One region of the Lacibacterium aquatile genome, then DNA from elsewhere that is predicted to be linked to it. Evidence: riboswitches for the same ligand, from Rfam matches in the RefSeq annotation. Region 1 holds a riboswitch; the other holds the start of a gene.

Region 1 (7,756 bases):
AGAACAGCAAGGCCCTGGGCAATGATGTTGTCGGCGCCCTGCGAGAGCTTAAGAAGCAGGATGGGCCGATGCTGCTGATTCAGGGCTCAAGCGACCTGATCCAGACGCTGTTGGCAGCAGACCTGATTGATGAATTCCGCCTGATGATCTTCCCGGTCCTACTGGGCAAGGGGAAGCGGCTGTTCGGGACCGGCGCCATGCCCGGCACCTTCCGGCTGATCTCTTCCACCACCTCTCCGAACGGCATCCTGATCGCCTATTATGAGCGGGCCGGAGCAGTCGAGGTCGGAAGCTTCGGCCTGGAGAAGTAGAGGCGGCATTGCTCAAAATGACATGGGGAGCCAGGTGCCATGCGGCCGCTGGCTCCCCATCATCATCTATCGCGATTAGCCGAGGTTGGCTTCGGCGAACTCGTAGTTGGCGAGCTTGTCGAGGAAGTTGCTCACATAGTCCGGGCGACGGTTGCGGAAATCCAGATAGTAGCTGTGTTCCCAGACATCGAGGCCGAGGATCGGCTTGCCGTCATCTGACGCAAGCGGGTTCGAGCCGTTGGGCGACTTCACGGCCTTCAGCTTGCCGTCCTTACCCAGCACCAGCCACGCCCAACCCGAGCCAAACTGGCTGATGGCGGCCTGGGTGAAGGCTTCCTTGAACTTCTCGATCGATCCGAAATCCTCGATCAGCTTGGCTTCCAGACGGCCGGGGATCTTACCGCCGCTGGCCGACAGGGCCTTCCAGAAGTGGATGTGGTTCCAATGCTGCCCGGCATTGTTGAAAACCGGCGCCAGATCGGCCTTGCCATGGGAGAAGGCGATGATCTCCTCAAGGGACTTGCCCTGGAGGTCGGCGTTCTTGTCCACGAAATTATTCAGGGCCGTCACGTAAGCCTGATGATGCTTGCCGTGATGAAGCTCCAGCGTCTCCTGACCCATACCGCGTTCTGCAAGGGCATTATAGGAATAGGGCAGGGTGGGCAGTTCGAAAGCCATGATGTACTCCTCGCCTGAATTGGCGTCTGCATCAGTGATAAGTCGCGAAATACCTTCCGAATCCGTACGCTTGAATAGCGTCTTCAATATGTCGAAACATGGCGCGAATGAGAGGCATCTACAATCTTCCCAATCATGGGAAGCTGAAAAAAAAAATATCTGCTGCGTCTAAAGGTCCGCGTCCCGAAAGATCCCGCCGACCCATTCCAGAAAGACCCGCAGCCGAGGGGCCGTATGGCGGTTCTGGGGATAAAGCGCGTTGAGCGGGGTCGGCGGCGGCAGATAGTCGGGCAGGACTTCGACCAGCGTCCCGTCCAAGAGGTCCTGCTGCAACCGATATCGCGGGGCCTGAAACAGCCCGAAGCCCAGGCGCGCCAGTTCGGCCATGGTGTCGGAGTTATTGACGGTGACGCGGCTCTGCAGCTGGAAAAGCTGCAGCTTTCCGTCGACCATGAGATCCAGCGGCATGACCTGCCCGGTGCGCGACGACAGGAACCCGACCGACCGATGCTGCGCCAGATCCTCCGGTCTTTCCGGAGTGCCGTAATCCGCCAGATAACGCGGACTGGCGCAGGTGATCTCGGTGATCGCGCCAAGCTTGCGCACGATGAGCCCGCTATCCTCGGCCTCGCCTGACCGGATGACGCAGTCCACGCCCTCGCGCACCAGATCCACCAGCCGGTCGCCCTGACCGATCTGGAGATCGATCAGCGGGTGGCGGTCAAGAAACTCCCTCAGTCTTGGCAGCAGGAAACGTTGGGTCAGCAGGGGATGGGCATCGATACGCAGCAGGCCCCGCGGTTGCGCGTCGCGGAAGGCGTTCTCTGCCTCTTCAACCTCCGACAGGATCGACAGGCATTTCTGATAGAAGGCTTGCCCGTCCAGCGTGGGCGTCACATGGCGGGTGGTTCTGTCCAGCAGCCGGACGCCCAGATCGCCCTCAAGCTGCTTGATGGCTTCGGTGGCGGTGGAGCGGGCGAGCTTCAGGTCCGACGCGGCAGCGGAAAAGCTGCGCCTTTCGACAACACGGACAAACAGGTTCAGGCGATCCAGACGATCCATTCTTATTGTTCATCATAGGCGAACTTAGTTGTCAAATATGGATGGATTGTTCGATTTGTGATGCGTCCCTAACTTCCTCTTATCCAAGAGGGAGCAAACTCATGACCACTCAAACGAACCGTGTCGCGATCATCACCGGATCTTCCAGAGGGATCGGTACTGCAATTGCCCGGCGCCTGTCCAAGGATGGCATTGCCGTCGTCATCAACTATGCGGGCGGTAAGCAGGCGGCAGAGGATCTTGCCGGTGACATCGCCTCTGACGGTGGCCGCGCTATCGCTGTGCAGGCGGACATCACCGATCCTGCGGCGCTTCCCAATCTGTTCGATGCTGCCGCAGCCGCCTTCGGGGGTGTTGATATCCTGGTCAATAATGCCGGGATCATGGCGCTGGCTCCCATCGCGCAGAGCGACGATGCGCTCTATCAGCGGCAGGTTGACATCAACCTGGGCGGCGTTTTCCGGGGGATGCGCGAGGCGGGCAGGCGGCTGCGCGATGGCGGCCGGATCATCAATTTCTCCTCCAGCGTGGTTGGACTCTATCAACCGACCTACGGGGTCTATGCCGCGACCAAGGCGGCAGTGGAGGCCCTTACTCACATTGCCGCCAAGGAACTTGGCCCACGGGGAATCACCGTGAATGCCATCGCGCCGGGGCCAGTCGAAACCGATCTGTTCCTGACCGGCAAAACCGATGCCCAGGTGGAGGCGATCACCAAACTCAATCCGCAGGGGCGCCTGGGGCAGCCCGAGGATATCGCCGGGCTCGCAGCCTTCCTCGCCAGTCCCGATAGCGGATGGGTCAGCGGCCAGACGATCCGCGCCAATGGCGGCGCTGTCTAAACGATAAAAAGGAAATCCCATGCCCTTCATCAATATCAAAACGCCCGAAGCCGCCCTCACCATGGCGCAGAAGGCCGAGATCACTCACCGCATGACCGATTTGCTGGTGGAGTATTTTTCCGAAGCCGCCAGACCGCACACGATGGTCCTGATCGAGGAGGTCAAGGACGGCGGGTACGGGCGCGCGGACGAGGTTTTCATCCTGCCGGATGCCTATCGCGCCAAAGAACTTTAGGGCAATGACAGGTTGACGGCAGCGCTCCCGGTCCTTAGGGTCAGGACGTCTTTGGGGAGTAGCCTTCTTCCTTTTTCAAGGAGGGGCCTGCGTCAACACACTCGGTAGACCTTCGGGTTTCCGTGGCGCAGGCGGCACCGGTTCACCGGGTGCTTGGCGAGACCAACGGCGGAAGTTCGGGCATAAGGCCACCGAACCGTCCGCCGTCGGTCCTTGGCCTCGGAGCTTTTTTCAAGATGAATGTCGCCACGCTGACCGTCCTCGGTCTCAGCCTGTCCGTCGATGCTTTCGCCGCTGCTGTCGGCAAGGGCGCCGCCGCCGATAAGCCGCGTTTCAAGGATGCCCTGCGGGTTGGCCTCTATTTCGGTTTCTTTGAAGCGATTACCCCGGCGTTCGGCTGGGCGATGGGGCTGGCGGTATCCAGCTGGTTCGCCTTTGTCGACCATTGGATCGCCTTTACGCTGCTGGCGCTCGTCGGCGGCAACATGATCCGTCAGGGCTTTTCGACGGTCGAGGCGGAAGAGGCCCCTAAGAAGGGGCAGCTTGGCCCCATGCAACTGATCCTGACGGCGCTGGCGACCAGCATCGATGCGACGGCGGTCGGTGTGGGCCTTGCGGTCGTCGATGTGAATATCGTGCTGGCCTGCGTCATCATCGGCGTCGTCACGACCGCTGTCGCTTTCAGTGGGGTTTTGATCGGCAAGAAGGCGGGGCCTCTGCTGGGCCGCCGGGCGGAAATCCTGGGCGGTATTGCCCTGATCGCCATCGGCATCAAGATCGTTATCGAACATACGTCGGCCTAGTGCTATCAGCCTTCAGTCGACCGCACGAGGAAACCGCCGATGTTTGAAGCCGCCACCCTGTCCCACGACAATAAGCCCGAGACCTACCGCGAGCTTGGGCAGATGCTGGAAGCCCTGTTGCAGGGCGAAAGCGACGCCATCGCCAATGCGGCAAACATGTCCGCGCTGATCTTCACCAGTCTGCCGGATCTGAACTGGGCGGGCTTTTATTTCTTGAAATCGCCGGACGAGCTGGTGCTGGGCCCGTTCCAGGGCAAGCCTGCCTGTGTGCGTATTCAAGTGGGGCGCGGGGTCTGTGGAACCTCGGTTGCCAAACGTTCGACGATGCTGGTCGAAGATGTGCATGCCTTCCCCGGTCATATCGCCTGCGACGCCGCTTCGCGCTCCGAACTGGTGGTCCCGCTGATCAAGGGGGGCAAGGTGTTGGGGGTGCTCGATCTCGATGCCCCCATCCCGGCGCGTTTCGATGCCGACGATCAGGCCGGGATGGAACGGCTGGTGGAGATCTTCCTGGCAGCCAGCGAGATCTGAAAAAAGGGGCAGCCGATTGGCTGCCCCTTTTCCTTATCAGGCGGCGTCGTAACCGGCGATGCCCTTGATCTCCAGGAAGTCCTCCAGGCCATATTCGGCATATTCGCGGCCGTTGCCCGACTGCTTATAGCCACCGAACGGCAGCCCCGCATCCCAGGCGGGATCGTTGAGATAGACATTGCCGCTGCGCATCTTGCGGGCGACGGCCCGCACAGCGTCCATATCCTTGCCCTGGACGTAGGAGGCGAGGCCATAGGGCGTATCGTTGCCGATTGCCACCGCCTCATCGACGCTGTCGTAATTCAGGATCGACAGAACCGGGCCGAAGATCTCCTCCCGCGCGATCCGCATCTCTGGTGTCACATCGGCAAAGACGGTCGGCCGGATGAAATAGCCGTGATTGAGGCCCGCCGGACGGCCAGGACCGCCTGCGACGAGTGTTGCGCCTTCTTTGATGCCGCTTTCGATCAGATCCTGGATCTTGTCGAACTGCACCTGGCTCACGACTGGGCCCAGCATCGTGCCGTCTGCATCTGCCGGGCCGACCACGAAGCGTTCAGCCGCTGCCTTGGCATGCTGCACGACCTCATCGCGGCGGGCACGGGGGACGAGCATACGGGTGGGAGCGTTGCAGGACTGGCCGCTATTGCCAAAGCAATTCTCGACGCCTTCTGCGACAGCCTTGGCGAAATCGACATCGGGCAGCAGGATATTCGCCGACTTGCCACCCAGCTCCTGCGCCACGCGCTTGACCGTTTCGGCGGCTGAGCGGGCGACCTGGATGCCGGCGCGGGTCGATCCGGTGAAGGACACCATATCGATATCGGGGTGGGTGGAAAGCGCCTGGCCGACCGTCGGACCGTCGCCATTGACGAGATTGAAGACGCCCTTCGGCACGCCTGCCTCATGCAGGATCTCAGCAAAGATTATAGCATCGAGCGGGGCGATCTCGCTGGGCTTCAGCACCATGGTGCAGCCAGCGGCAAGCGCGGGGCCGACCTTGCAGGTGATCTGGTTCAGCGGCCAGTTCCAGGGAGTGATCAGGCCGACCACCCCGATGGGCTCCTTGACGATCAAAGAGGAGCCGCGCTTTTCCTCGAACTTATAGCTGCTCAGCACCTCGGCGATCTTGGAGAGGTGGGCAAGGCCGATACCGACCTGGGAGCGTAGGGCGAAGGGGCGGGGTGCGCCCATCTCGCGCGATACCGCATCGGCCAGATCGGCGCTGCGCTTCTTATAGACGGCGATGATCTGCTGCAAAAGGTCCAGGCGTTCCTTGACGCTGGAAAAGCCATAGGTCTGAAAGGCGCGTTTGGCGGCGGCAACGGCTTTAGCCACATCGGTCTGGCTGCCAAGGGAGATCTGCGCGAAAGCATCTTCGGTCGACGGATCGATCACATCGAGAGGGTTGGGGACGGCCGGATCTACCCAGGCACCGTCGATATAGAACTGCAAGGCGTGTGTCATCAGTCTCTCCTATAGGCGCAATCGCTCGATCCTATCGAAAACGGCATCCGTGACGAAATTGCGATGGGTAGGCGGAAATCAGGCTTTGCCGCATCTGAATACCGCCAAAGGTGATGCCGGCCCAAAAAAGCAGGAAACTTCAGCGTTTCTGCCCTTCTTCCTGCGGGCGGACAGCCCTTTTCTGGTGTAGCATGCGCGCCGCAGACTCAACTGTATGGAAGGCATGTGATTATGGGCCGTCTCACAGCGAAAGATTTTCCTCAGGAACTGCTCGAACTCTACGACTATTACGCGCACGGCAAGATCACCAAGCGCCAGTTCCTTGACCGGGCGGCGAAATATGCCGTTGCAGGCATCACGGCGCCCGCGATCCTGGCCTCCTTGAAGCCGAACTACGCGCTGGCCGAACAGATCAAGTTCACCGACCCCGATATCGTCGCCGACTACATCACCTATCCCTCGCCTCAAGGGCATGGCAGCGTACGCGGCTATCTGGTGCGTCCGGCCAAGGCCAGCGGCAAGGTCCCGGCGGTGGTTGTCGTGCACGAGAATCGCGGTCTCAATCCCTATATCGAGGATGTTGCCCGCCGCGTCGCCAAGGCTGGCTTCGTGGCATTGGCGCCCGATGGGCTCAGCTCCGTCGGCGGCTATCCCGGCAATGACGATAAGGGCCGCGAGCTGCAGTCCAAGGTCGATCCGACCAAGCTGATGAACGACTTCTTCGCCGCCATCGAGTTTATGATGAAACATGAGCTCTCGACCGGCAAAGTCGGCATCACCGGTTTCTGCTATGGCGGCGGCGTCTCGAACGCTGCGGCTGTTGCCTATCCCGAGCTGGCTGCCGCCGTTCCTTTCTATGGTCGTCAGCCCAAGGCCGAGGATGTGGCCCGGATCAAGGCCCCGCTGCTGATCCATTATGGCGAGCTGGACAAGGGCATCAACGACGGCTGGCCCGCCTATGAAGCCGCCCTCAAGGCTGCGGGCAAGACCTACGAGGCCTATATCTATCCGGGCGTGAATCATGGTTTCCACAATGATTCGACCCCGCGCTATGACGAGCCGGCGGCGAATCTGGCGTGGGATCGCACGATCGCCTGGTTCAAGAAATATCTGGCGTAACGCACTACGGGCTGCGGGGATGTCCCCGCAGCCCGTAATTATTTGTGCGCCTGTATCGAGCGAAGCGTTTTTACATCTTCCGTTTTAGTACATTGCAAGATGAGTGGTGTGCTCGTCGCGCTACATATTTCTTAAGAAAAAGCTTAAGAGGTCAGATTGTTGTGGCCCTTCAAAGGGCTGCGGTTTAGTTTGTGGCAATAAAGAGATATGTCCCTCGAATTTCCATGGGTCTGCTGATGTCGTCTAAGGTTGTCGGTGTTGCGCTCAGTGCAGTGATCGCATCAGGCGTTTTGTTGGGAAGCCAGCCGGCTCTTGCTGCTGATCCAGTCGCCAACGATCCTCGTCAGCAGGTCGATCAGGCCTTCAAGGCCTTGCTCGCGGCGCCGGGAAATCTCGATGTCGGCTATTCCTATGCCAGGGCGCTGATCAACGCCGGTAATTACGAAGGTGGCATCTCGGCGCTTGAGCGCATGCTGATGAACCCGAATGCAGCGCCGTCGATCCGTCTCGAGCTGGCTGTGCTTTATTATCGCCTCGGCTCCTACGAGATGGCAGCAACTTACGCGAAGGCAGCATCGGAAGACCCTGCCCTTGATCCTGGATTGCGCGCGACGGCCGCAAATCTGTACGAACAGGCGACCAATCGCACCAAGACTCACCAGTTCACGATGAATCTGACGTTTGGTCTGCGGGCGCAGTCGAACCCGA
Region 2 (7,756 bases), on a different contig from region 1:
GCCCCCCAAGGCCGACAGCAGCTCGCCTTGCCCCGATCCGGCCAAGCCTGCGATGCCCAGAATCTCGCCCGGTCGCACCTGGAAATCGATGCGCTGCAGATCGACGCCGAAGGGCTGATCGGCGGGCAGGGTCATGGTGCTGACTTTGAGACGGAAATCCCGCCCCTGGATCTTGTGGCTGCGGTCTGGTGGGGTCAGCAAGCCGCCGATCATCATTTCCGCCAATTGCTTGGCCGAAACCTCGCGCGGGTTCGCGGTGCCGACCACCTTGCCGCCGCGCAGGATGGTCGCGCGTTCGCACAAAGCCCGGATCTCGTCGAGCTTATGGCTGATATAGAGGATGGTGCAGCCCTCGGACGCCAGCTTGCGCAGGGTCTCGAACAGGGTGTCGGCTTCCTGTGGGGTCAGAACCGAGGTAGGCTCGTCCATGATCAGCAGGCGCGGTTCCTGCAGCAGGCAGCGCACGATCTCCACCCGCTGCCGCTCCCCGGTCGAGAGCGCATGCACCGGGCGGTGGGGATCGAGTGCAAGGCCATAGCGGGCCGCGACCTCGGAAATGCGGGCAGGCAGTTCCTTGCCGCCCTGATCGGCGGGCAGGGCCAGGGCGATATTCTCGGCGACGGTCAGCGTCTCGAACAGCGAGAAATGCTGGAACACCATGCCGATCCCGGCGGCGCGGGCAGCGGCAGGACCATCGAAGGCAACGGCCTCGCCTTCCCATTCGACCGTTCCGGCATCGGCCGCCAGCAGGCCATAGACGATCTTGACCAGCGTCGACTTACCGGCGCCGTTTTCGCCCAGCAGCGCATGGATCTCGCCCGGCAGCAGCGACAGGGAGACGTCGTCGTTCGCCCGTGTGCCGGGGAATTGTTTGGTAATGCCGGACAGGCGCAGGCGCGGTGCGTCCGTTCCCTGGTCACTCATCTCCCCGCCGCCTCCCCTGCCTTATTTTTGTCCAGTCGGTCAAAGTTTACGCTGGCATGAGGCGGGCGGGTCTGCAATGCGAAACCCGCCTTACCAGCGGAAGACGGACGCGACATACGTCGGCGTCGCCTGTTCCTCTTTGGCCAATTGCGAAAGCCGTGCCAGATCGGGCAGATGCCCCGGCTTGGCCCCCAGTTCGTTGGCATGCACACCGCCCGCGATCAGCAAACTGTCGCAACCCGCGCGGTTGGCGCCCTTGATATCGGTCTTGAGGCCATCGCCGATGGCGAGCACGCGCTTGGGGTCGGAGAGGCCCAGATCCTTGAAGCAGGTCTGATAGACGCCCGGGTGCGGCTTGCCGTGATAGCGGACCTTGCCGCCGCCCTTTTCGTACCAGTCGGCCAGCAGCCCGGCGCAAACCTCGACCTTGCCGCGCGTCACGATGGTGATGTCGGGATTGGCGCAGACCATCGGCAGGCCCTTGGCCAGCGCAGGCTCCAGCACCGGTAGCGCGGTTTCCAGGGTCTCGCCCAGCTCGACGCCGGTATTGATGACATAATCCGCCTCGCGGACATCCATGACGCGGGTGCCGGGCACCCCGTGCAGGATGTTCACATCGCGCGGCAGGCCCAGCAGGAAATACTTCTGCCCCAGGCTCTTATAGAAATCGTCGGGACGAGTGCGCAGATGGGTGCGCGTATCCTCGCCCGAGGTCAGCAGATGATTATAATCATCATCGGCAAAGCCCATTTCGCGCATGCGGATCTGCACATCGGCCGAGGGGCGCGGGGCGTTGGAAAGCAGCACCACGTGCTTGCCCGCCGCCTTCAACGCCAGCAGCGCCGCCCGGCTGTCGGGATAGGGCGAGGCGCCGTCATGCAGCACACCCCAAAGGTCGATGATGAAACCGTCATAGGCGTCGGCGATTTCCGCGACACCCGCAATCGTGCGAATCATGGGTCAGTTACCGGTAAAGGATCTCGGACTTGCTCTCGGCGGGACGGGATGCCCCAAACAGCGCGCCTTGTCCATAGTCGACTGCAAAATCGAGCAGATCGACAAGTTCATTATCCGCCACAACGCCCGAGACCATGATGTCGATGGCTCCGGTATCGAGCTTGCGCTTCAAGGCACGCGGATCTGAGATCTTGCCGTGTTTGGCCAGCAGCATATGCGCCGGGATCTTCACGGTGCGGAAACCCTTGTTCGACAGATCGCTGACAAAGAGGTCGAGGTTGGACACCTTATCCAGCACAAAGCGGAAGCCGAGACCGCCCAGAGCCGTCACATCGGCATCGGTGCGAGCGTCGAAATGGAAAACGTCCTGCTGTCCGATGGAGAAAGAGAGCAGGCCGGCCAGATCGCGATTTTCCTGCATAAACCCTAAGAAGTCGGCGAAGAAGGCGCGGTCACGCAGGGTTTCGCCCGCGATCGGGCAGATATAGCCGATGGTCGCCTTCTGGCGGCGCATGCGGCGCACGAACTGGACCGAGCGCACCAGCAGCATATTGTTGATGGTTGCGGCCAAGCCCGCGCGCTCCGCCACCGCGGCATAGGTTTCCGGCGGCACGGACAGGCCTTCGGCGGTACGCACCGTCGCCTGACATTCCCAGACGGCAAGACGGCGCGAGGGCAGCGACACGATAGGCTGTAGCGACAGCTCCATCCGCTCCTCGGCCAGGGCCTCGCGCACCACGTCGAGGATCACCTCCTCGTCGCTGCGGGTGTCGGCGTAATCCATCGGCTCACCTTCGGGCTCGGGCGCGAAGGCATTGGAGAGCGGCGGCAGCCCGGCAGGCATCTGGGTACCCGAAGCAGGACCGATGGGCGCGATGCCCGATCCGCCAGCTGCGGCCGGACGGGCGGCTGCCGGTGCAGCAGCAGAGCGCGCGGGGCCGGTGCCGATCTGATTGACCAGCGTCTTCAGCATCCGCATCTCGGCGACAACGGTCTCGATCTCCGCAGCATCGCCGCCGGCAGCGCTGGCGGCGCGCTGGCCATCCCGCAGTGCACGGACTTCCTCACGCAGTAGCGACATCTGCTCCAGCAGGGCGCGGAAGCGGGTACGGGTCTGATTGGCCTGACTGCGGCGGGTGATGATCTCCTGCACCAGGAAGCCACTGATCAGGATGATCACCCCCAGCAGGATGCCCAAGGTATTGGCATCGAGCACCGGCCCATCGCCCAGGACCGACGGCGCGGCAAACATCACGACAAACGCAACTGCCGCATAAGCGATGGGGGCGATGAAACCGAGCATGCGTCAGAACCAATCCGGGAAGATATGCAGGCCTGTCGCCTCATCCAGCGGAAGCGGGGCGATGCGGGTGACGGCGCTCAAGGGCAGGTCGCCATAGAGATGGGGGAAAAGAATAGCGCCGCGTGAGGCGGACCCTTCCCATTTGATATCGGCGGCCAGCGGTTCGGCATTCACTTCCACGAGCAGCAGATCGGCTTCGCCCGCGCGGTGTTTCGCCGCACTCTGCTTGATGGCGGCAGAGGTCGAGAAATGCAGGAACCCGTCGCGGCGATCCTCGGGCGATCCCCGATAGACGCCCGCAGCCTCGGCTGCCTGCCATTCCTTAGCCCGTGCAAGATGATAGATCAGGGTTTCGCTCATGCTCGGCACCATAACGATCCACGCCCTTAAACGAAAGGGTTGCAATCGAAGTTCCACCCCAACCGCAGCCAAAGCGGCTTGCTCCGCCGCGCAGGGCCAGCTATAAGCCGCTTAGTCCTTGGGGAGTAGCCGCCGCCATTTTTGGTGGGTTCGCGTCAACACACTTGGCCTTGTTTCAAAAGGCTATGGCGCGATCGGGCCAGACATGGGTGCAAACCCTGTCCAGCAACTGGCGAGACCAACGGTACAGCAGATGACAGCCCGAGCCGGGCGGCCATTTTGCAGTTCCGTTCGTCTTGAGTTCAGTCGCCCGGCTCGCGTTTGGTTATGGACAGTTTCCTTCTTTCTACCGCCGCTTCGACCGCTGCCGTCGCTATTGCCGAAATTGGCGATAAGACCCAGCTGTTCGCCTTGATTCTGGCGTGCCGGTACAATCGACCCTGGCCAGTGGCCTGGGGTATTTTGATTGCGACGATTGCCAATCATCTGCTTGCCGGGGCTGTCGGCGCCTTGGTCGCCACCCGTATTCCCTATGATTATCTGCAATGGGGCGTCGGCCTGTCCTTCATCGTCATTGCCGCCTGGACCCTCATCCCCGACAAGGTGGACGATGACGACCAGAAAGATCGCCGCTTCGGCCCGTTCCTCGCCAGCCTGATCGGCTTCTTCATGCTGGAGATGGGCGACAAGACCCAGATCGCCACCGTGATGCTGGCCGCCGACCTCAAACCCTTTGCCGCCGTGATGATCGGATCGATCTTCGGCATGATGCTTGTCAATCTGCCCATCGTCTTCGCAGGCCGTGCCATGAGCGCGAAAATCCCACTGCACGTCACCCGCAAGCTGGCGGCGGCTCTGTTTGTGGTGCTGGGCGTGCTGGCGCTGCCGATCTGGCGTTCATAAATGATCGGTCATCCCAGGACTTGATCCTGGGATCTTGTGTAGCCGCACCGCGTAGAGAGTCTTTAAAGCGTCTCGACGCGGTCTGGCCACGGGAGATCCCCGGATCAAGTCCGGGGATGACGTGCTTTATTCTCTGAGGCATTGCCCCAAAAGAAAACCCCGCTGCCGGGACGCTGGCAGGCGGGGTTAAGGCTCGGAAGGGTTCGAGCAGGACACCGCATGTGCCGCTCGAGTTCTTCGATAATGAGAATGGATCGCATTTGCAAGCGACAAAATGCATCGCTGCTTAAAAACTTTGCGTAAGGGGAGGTATGCCTCCACGCAGCCTCGTCATCCCCCGACTTGTTCGGGGGATCTCCTCCGGGAGTGTGTCCAAGAGAGGTCGAGCCAGTGTGGAGGCACCCCCGGAGGAGATGCCCCGGATAAACCGGGGCATGACGGTTTTGGTTTGAAAAAGAGCCTCAGAAATCCGAGCACCGTCCGCCGCGTTCCCAATCGCCATAGCGGGTGGGTTCGGGACCTTTGGGGCCACCGTATTCGACTTCCTTCTTCTCCGGGGCGGGAGCCGGGGCAGCCTCGGCCGCCTTGGGGGCGTGGCTGGTGAAGGTGCGGGGCTTGGCTTCAGGTTTTTGCGTGCTCATCGGAGGTCCTATTCTTGACCGAATTGGATGGTTTCTTACATAGGGTCTAACAGGCATACTATCCAAGAGGAGAGCATCTAGAAGCCATGCACACTCGCACATTTCTGTTGATGGCCGCCCTGGTCGCCCTGTTTGCGGCGGTCGGCTATCTGATCGGTGGGTCCGGGGGCATGATGATCGCTCTGGCTGTCGCCGGTGCGATGAACCTCATGGCCTATTGGAACTCCGACAAGCTTGTTCTGTCGATGTATCGCGCCCAGCCGGTCGAGCGTGCGCAGTCGCCGGAATTCTACGACATGGTCGCCGGGCTGGCGCAGCGCGCGCAGATCCCGATGCCCAAGCTCTATGTGATTCAGGAAGCTCAGCCGAACGCCTTTGCCACTGGCCGCAACCCGGACAATGCCGCCGTCGCGGTGACTGAAGGCATCATGCGCGTCCTGACCAAGGACGAGCTGGCGGGCGTCGTCGCCCATGAATTGGCGCATATCAAGAACCGCGACACCCTGATGATGACCATCACCGCCACCTTGGCCGGTGCCATCGGCATGCTGGGTAATCTGATGATGTTCACGGGGCTTGGCGGCAGCCGGGACGAGAATGGCAATTCCAATCCGCTGGGATTAATCGGTGGCTTGGCGATGATGATCCTTGCCCCGCTGGCCGCGACCATGGTTCAGATGGCGATCAGCCGGACGCGGGAATATGAAGCGGACCGTGTCGGCGCCGAGATCTGCGGTAATCCGCGCTCGCTGGCATCCGCTCTGGAGAAGATCGAGGCTTATGCCCAGGGGACCCTTAACGTGACGGCCGAACATAATCCGGCGACCGCCCATATGTTCATCTCCAACCCGCTGTCGGGCCGGGGAGCGGACAATCTTTTCTCGACCCATCCAGCGACCCGCAACCGCGTGGCGCGCCTGATGGAGATGATGCGCGACGGTTTTACCCGCACAGCGGTTCCTTCCGGTTATAGTCGCCCGGTTTCCAAATCCAACGGACCGTGGGGATGAGCGACAGTTCCAGTACCAGCCGACCGCTTCAAAGCAACGAAGGTGGCGCACGCGGGATCGATGCCCGCGTCGTCGCCCACGAGCTTCTGAGCCAGATTCTGCGCCGCCGCCAGGCACTGGACGATGCCCTCGCCCAGCACCCCGGCCTCAATACGCTGGAGCCGCGCGACCGCGGCTTTGCCCGCGCCATGGTCACCGCCTGCCTGCGACAGCTGGGCATCATCGATGCCGTGCTGAGTCTGTGCCTGCGTGAACCACTGAAGCCGCGCGATGCCGCCGGGCATGATCTGCTGCGCCTGGGCGCCGTTCAGCTGCTGGTGCTGGGCACGCCTGCCCATGCCGCCGTCAGCCGCACCGTTGCGCTGGCCGAACAGGTCGGTGTTCCGCACCTTAAAGCCCTCATCAATGCGGTGCTGCGCCGAATCGCCGAACAGGGCGAGCTGATGCGCCTGCGCATCGATGCCGAGCGCAAGGCCTTGCCCGACTGGCTCTGGGCTTCGTGGTCCCGGACCTATGGCGAGGATACCGTCCGCGCCATCGTCAAGGCGCTGATGAATGAACCGCCGCTCGATATCTCCCTGCGTGACCCGTCGCGGGCCGAGGAACTGTGCGGCGATCTGGGGGGGCTTATGTTGCCGACCGGCAGCGTGCGCCTGGCCCGTGCGGGTCTTGTGACCGATCTGCCCGGCTATAGCGATGGCAGCTGGTGGGTGCAGGACGCCGCAGCGTCCCTGCCCGTGCGTCTGATGGGCGACCTGAAGGACAAGCGCGTCGCCGATCTCTGTGCCGCCCCTGGCGGCAAGACGCTGCAGCTGGCCGCCGCCGGGGCCAAGGTCACCGCGCTCGACCGGTCGGCCCCGCGCCTGGGCCGCCTGTCGGAAAACCTCGCCCGCACCGGCCTTCATGCCGAGGTGGTGGCCGGGGATGCCGCCTCCTGGAACCCGCCCACGCCCTATGATGCCGTGCTGCTGGATGCGCCCTGCTCCGCCACCGGCACCGCGCGCCGTCATCCCGATGTGCTGTGGCTGAAGTCGCCGGGCGATATCGACAAGCTGACCGTCGCCCAGGACCGGCTGCTGGCTTCTGCCGCCGAGATGCTGGTACCGGGCGGGATGCTGCTCTATTGCACCTGTTCACTCGAAGCGGCCGAAGGGCCGGAGCGGATTGCCGCTTTCCTGGCCAGGGATAGCCGCTTCACGACCGAGGCGATTTCCCCGGACGAGGTCGGTGGACTGGCCGACGCCATCTCTCCCGAAGGCTGGCTGCGCACGCTTCCCCACCATTGGGGAGACCTGGGCGGACTCGACGGATTTTTTGCTGCGCGCTTGCGGCGCGCGGCCTGACTAGGGTTTAACTCTCCTCCATGCAACAGAACATCCGTATCGCCCCCTCGATCCTCTCCGCCGATTTCGCCAAGCTGGGCGAAGAGATCCGGGCGCTCGACGCTGCAGGCGCCGACTATATCCATGTCGATGTGATGGACGGTCATTTCGTCCCTAACATCACCATCGGCCCGGCCGTGGTGAAGGCGCTGCGTCCCCATACCCAGAAGCCGTTCGACGTGCATCTGATGATCGGTCCGGTTGATCCCTATATCCAGGGTTTCGCCGAAGCTGGCGCCGATATCATCAGCTTCCATCCCGAGGCAGGCGCCCATC

What was found. A riboswitch is a leader RNA that binds a small molecule or an ion and turns the genes downstream of it on or off. The one in region 1 is predicted to bind manganese.
Region 2: another riboswitch for manganese. It lies ahead of ACFSM5_RS13985 (TMEM165/GDT1 family protein); the one in region 1 lies ahead of ACFSM5_RS01470 (manganese efflux pump MntP).

The regions. Positions count from the first base shown of each region.
Region 1 is NZ_JBHUIP010000001.1:294,716-302,471, reverse strand. It holds gene ACFSM5_RS01495 (dihydrofolate reductase family protein) at 1-311, shown strand, start outside; gene ACFSM5_RS01490 (superoxide dismutase) at 387-989, opposite strand; gene ACFSM5_RS01485 (LysR family transcriptional regulator) at 1,158-2,051, opposite strand; gene ACFSM5_RS01480 (SDR family oxidoreductase) at 2,153-2,893, shown strand; gene ACFSM5_RS01475 (tautomerase family protein) at 2,913-3,128, shown strand; yybP-ykoY riboswitch at 3,170-3,283, shown strand; gene ACFSM5_RS01470 (manganese efflux pump MntP) at 3,365-3,931, shown strand; gene ACFSM5_RS01465 (GAF domain-containing protein) at 3,971-4,462, shown strand; gene ACFSM5_RS01460 (aldehyde dehydrogenase family protein) at 4,499-5,929, opposite strand; gene yghX (YghX family hydrolase) at 6,161-7,048, shown strand; gene ACFSM5_RS01450 (tetratricopeptide repeat protein) at 7,285-7,756, shown strand, end outside.
Region 2 is NZ_JBHUIP010000012.1:503,324-511,079, forward strand. It holds gene ACFSM5_RS13965 (ABC transporter ATP-binding protein) at 1-924, opposite strand, end outside; gene ACFSM5_RS13970 (TIGR01459 family HAD-type hydrolase) at 1,015-1,881, opposite strand; gene ACFSM5_RS13975 (EAL domain-containing protein) at 1,889-3,184, opposite strand; gene ACFSM5_RS13980 (DUF952 domain-containing protein) at 3,188-3,544, opposite strand; yybP-ykoY riboswitch at 3,652-3,848, shown strand; gene ACFSM5_RS13985 (TMEM165/GDT1 family protein) at 3,872-4,447, shown strand; gene ACFSM5_RS13990 (DUF1674 domain-containing protein) at 4,909-5,088, opposite strand; gene htpX (zinc metalloprotease HtpX) at 5,175-6,098, shown strand; gene ACFSM5_RS14000 (RsmB/NOP family class I SAM-dependent RNA methyltransferase) at 6,095-7,441, shown strand; gene rpe (ribulose-phosphate 3-epimerase) at 7,462-7,756, shown strand, end outside.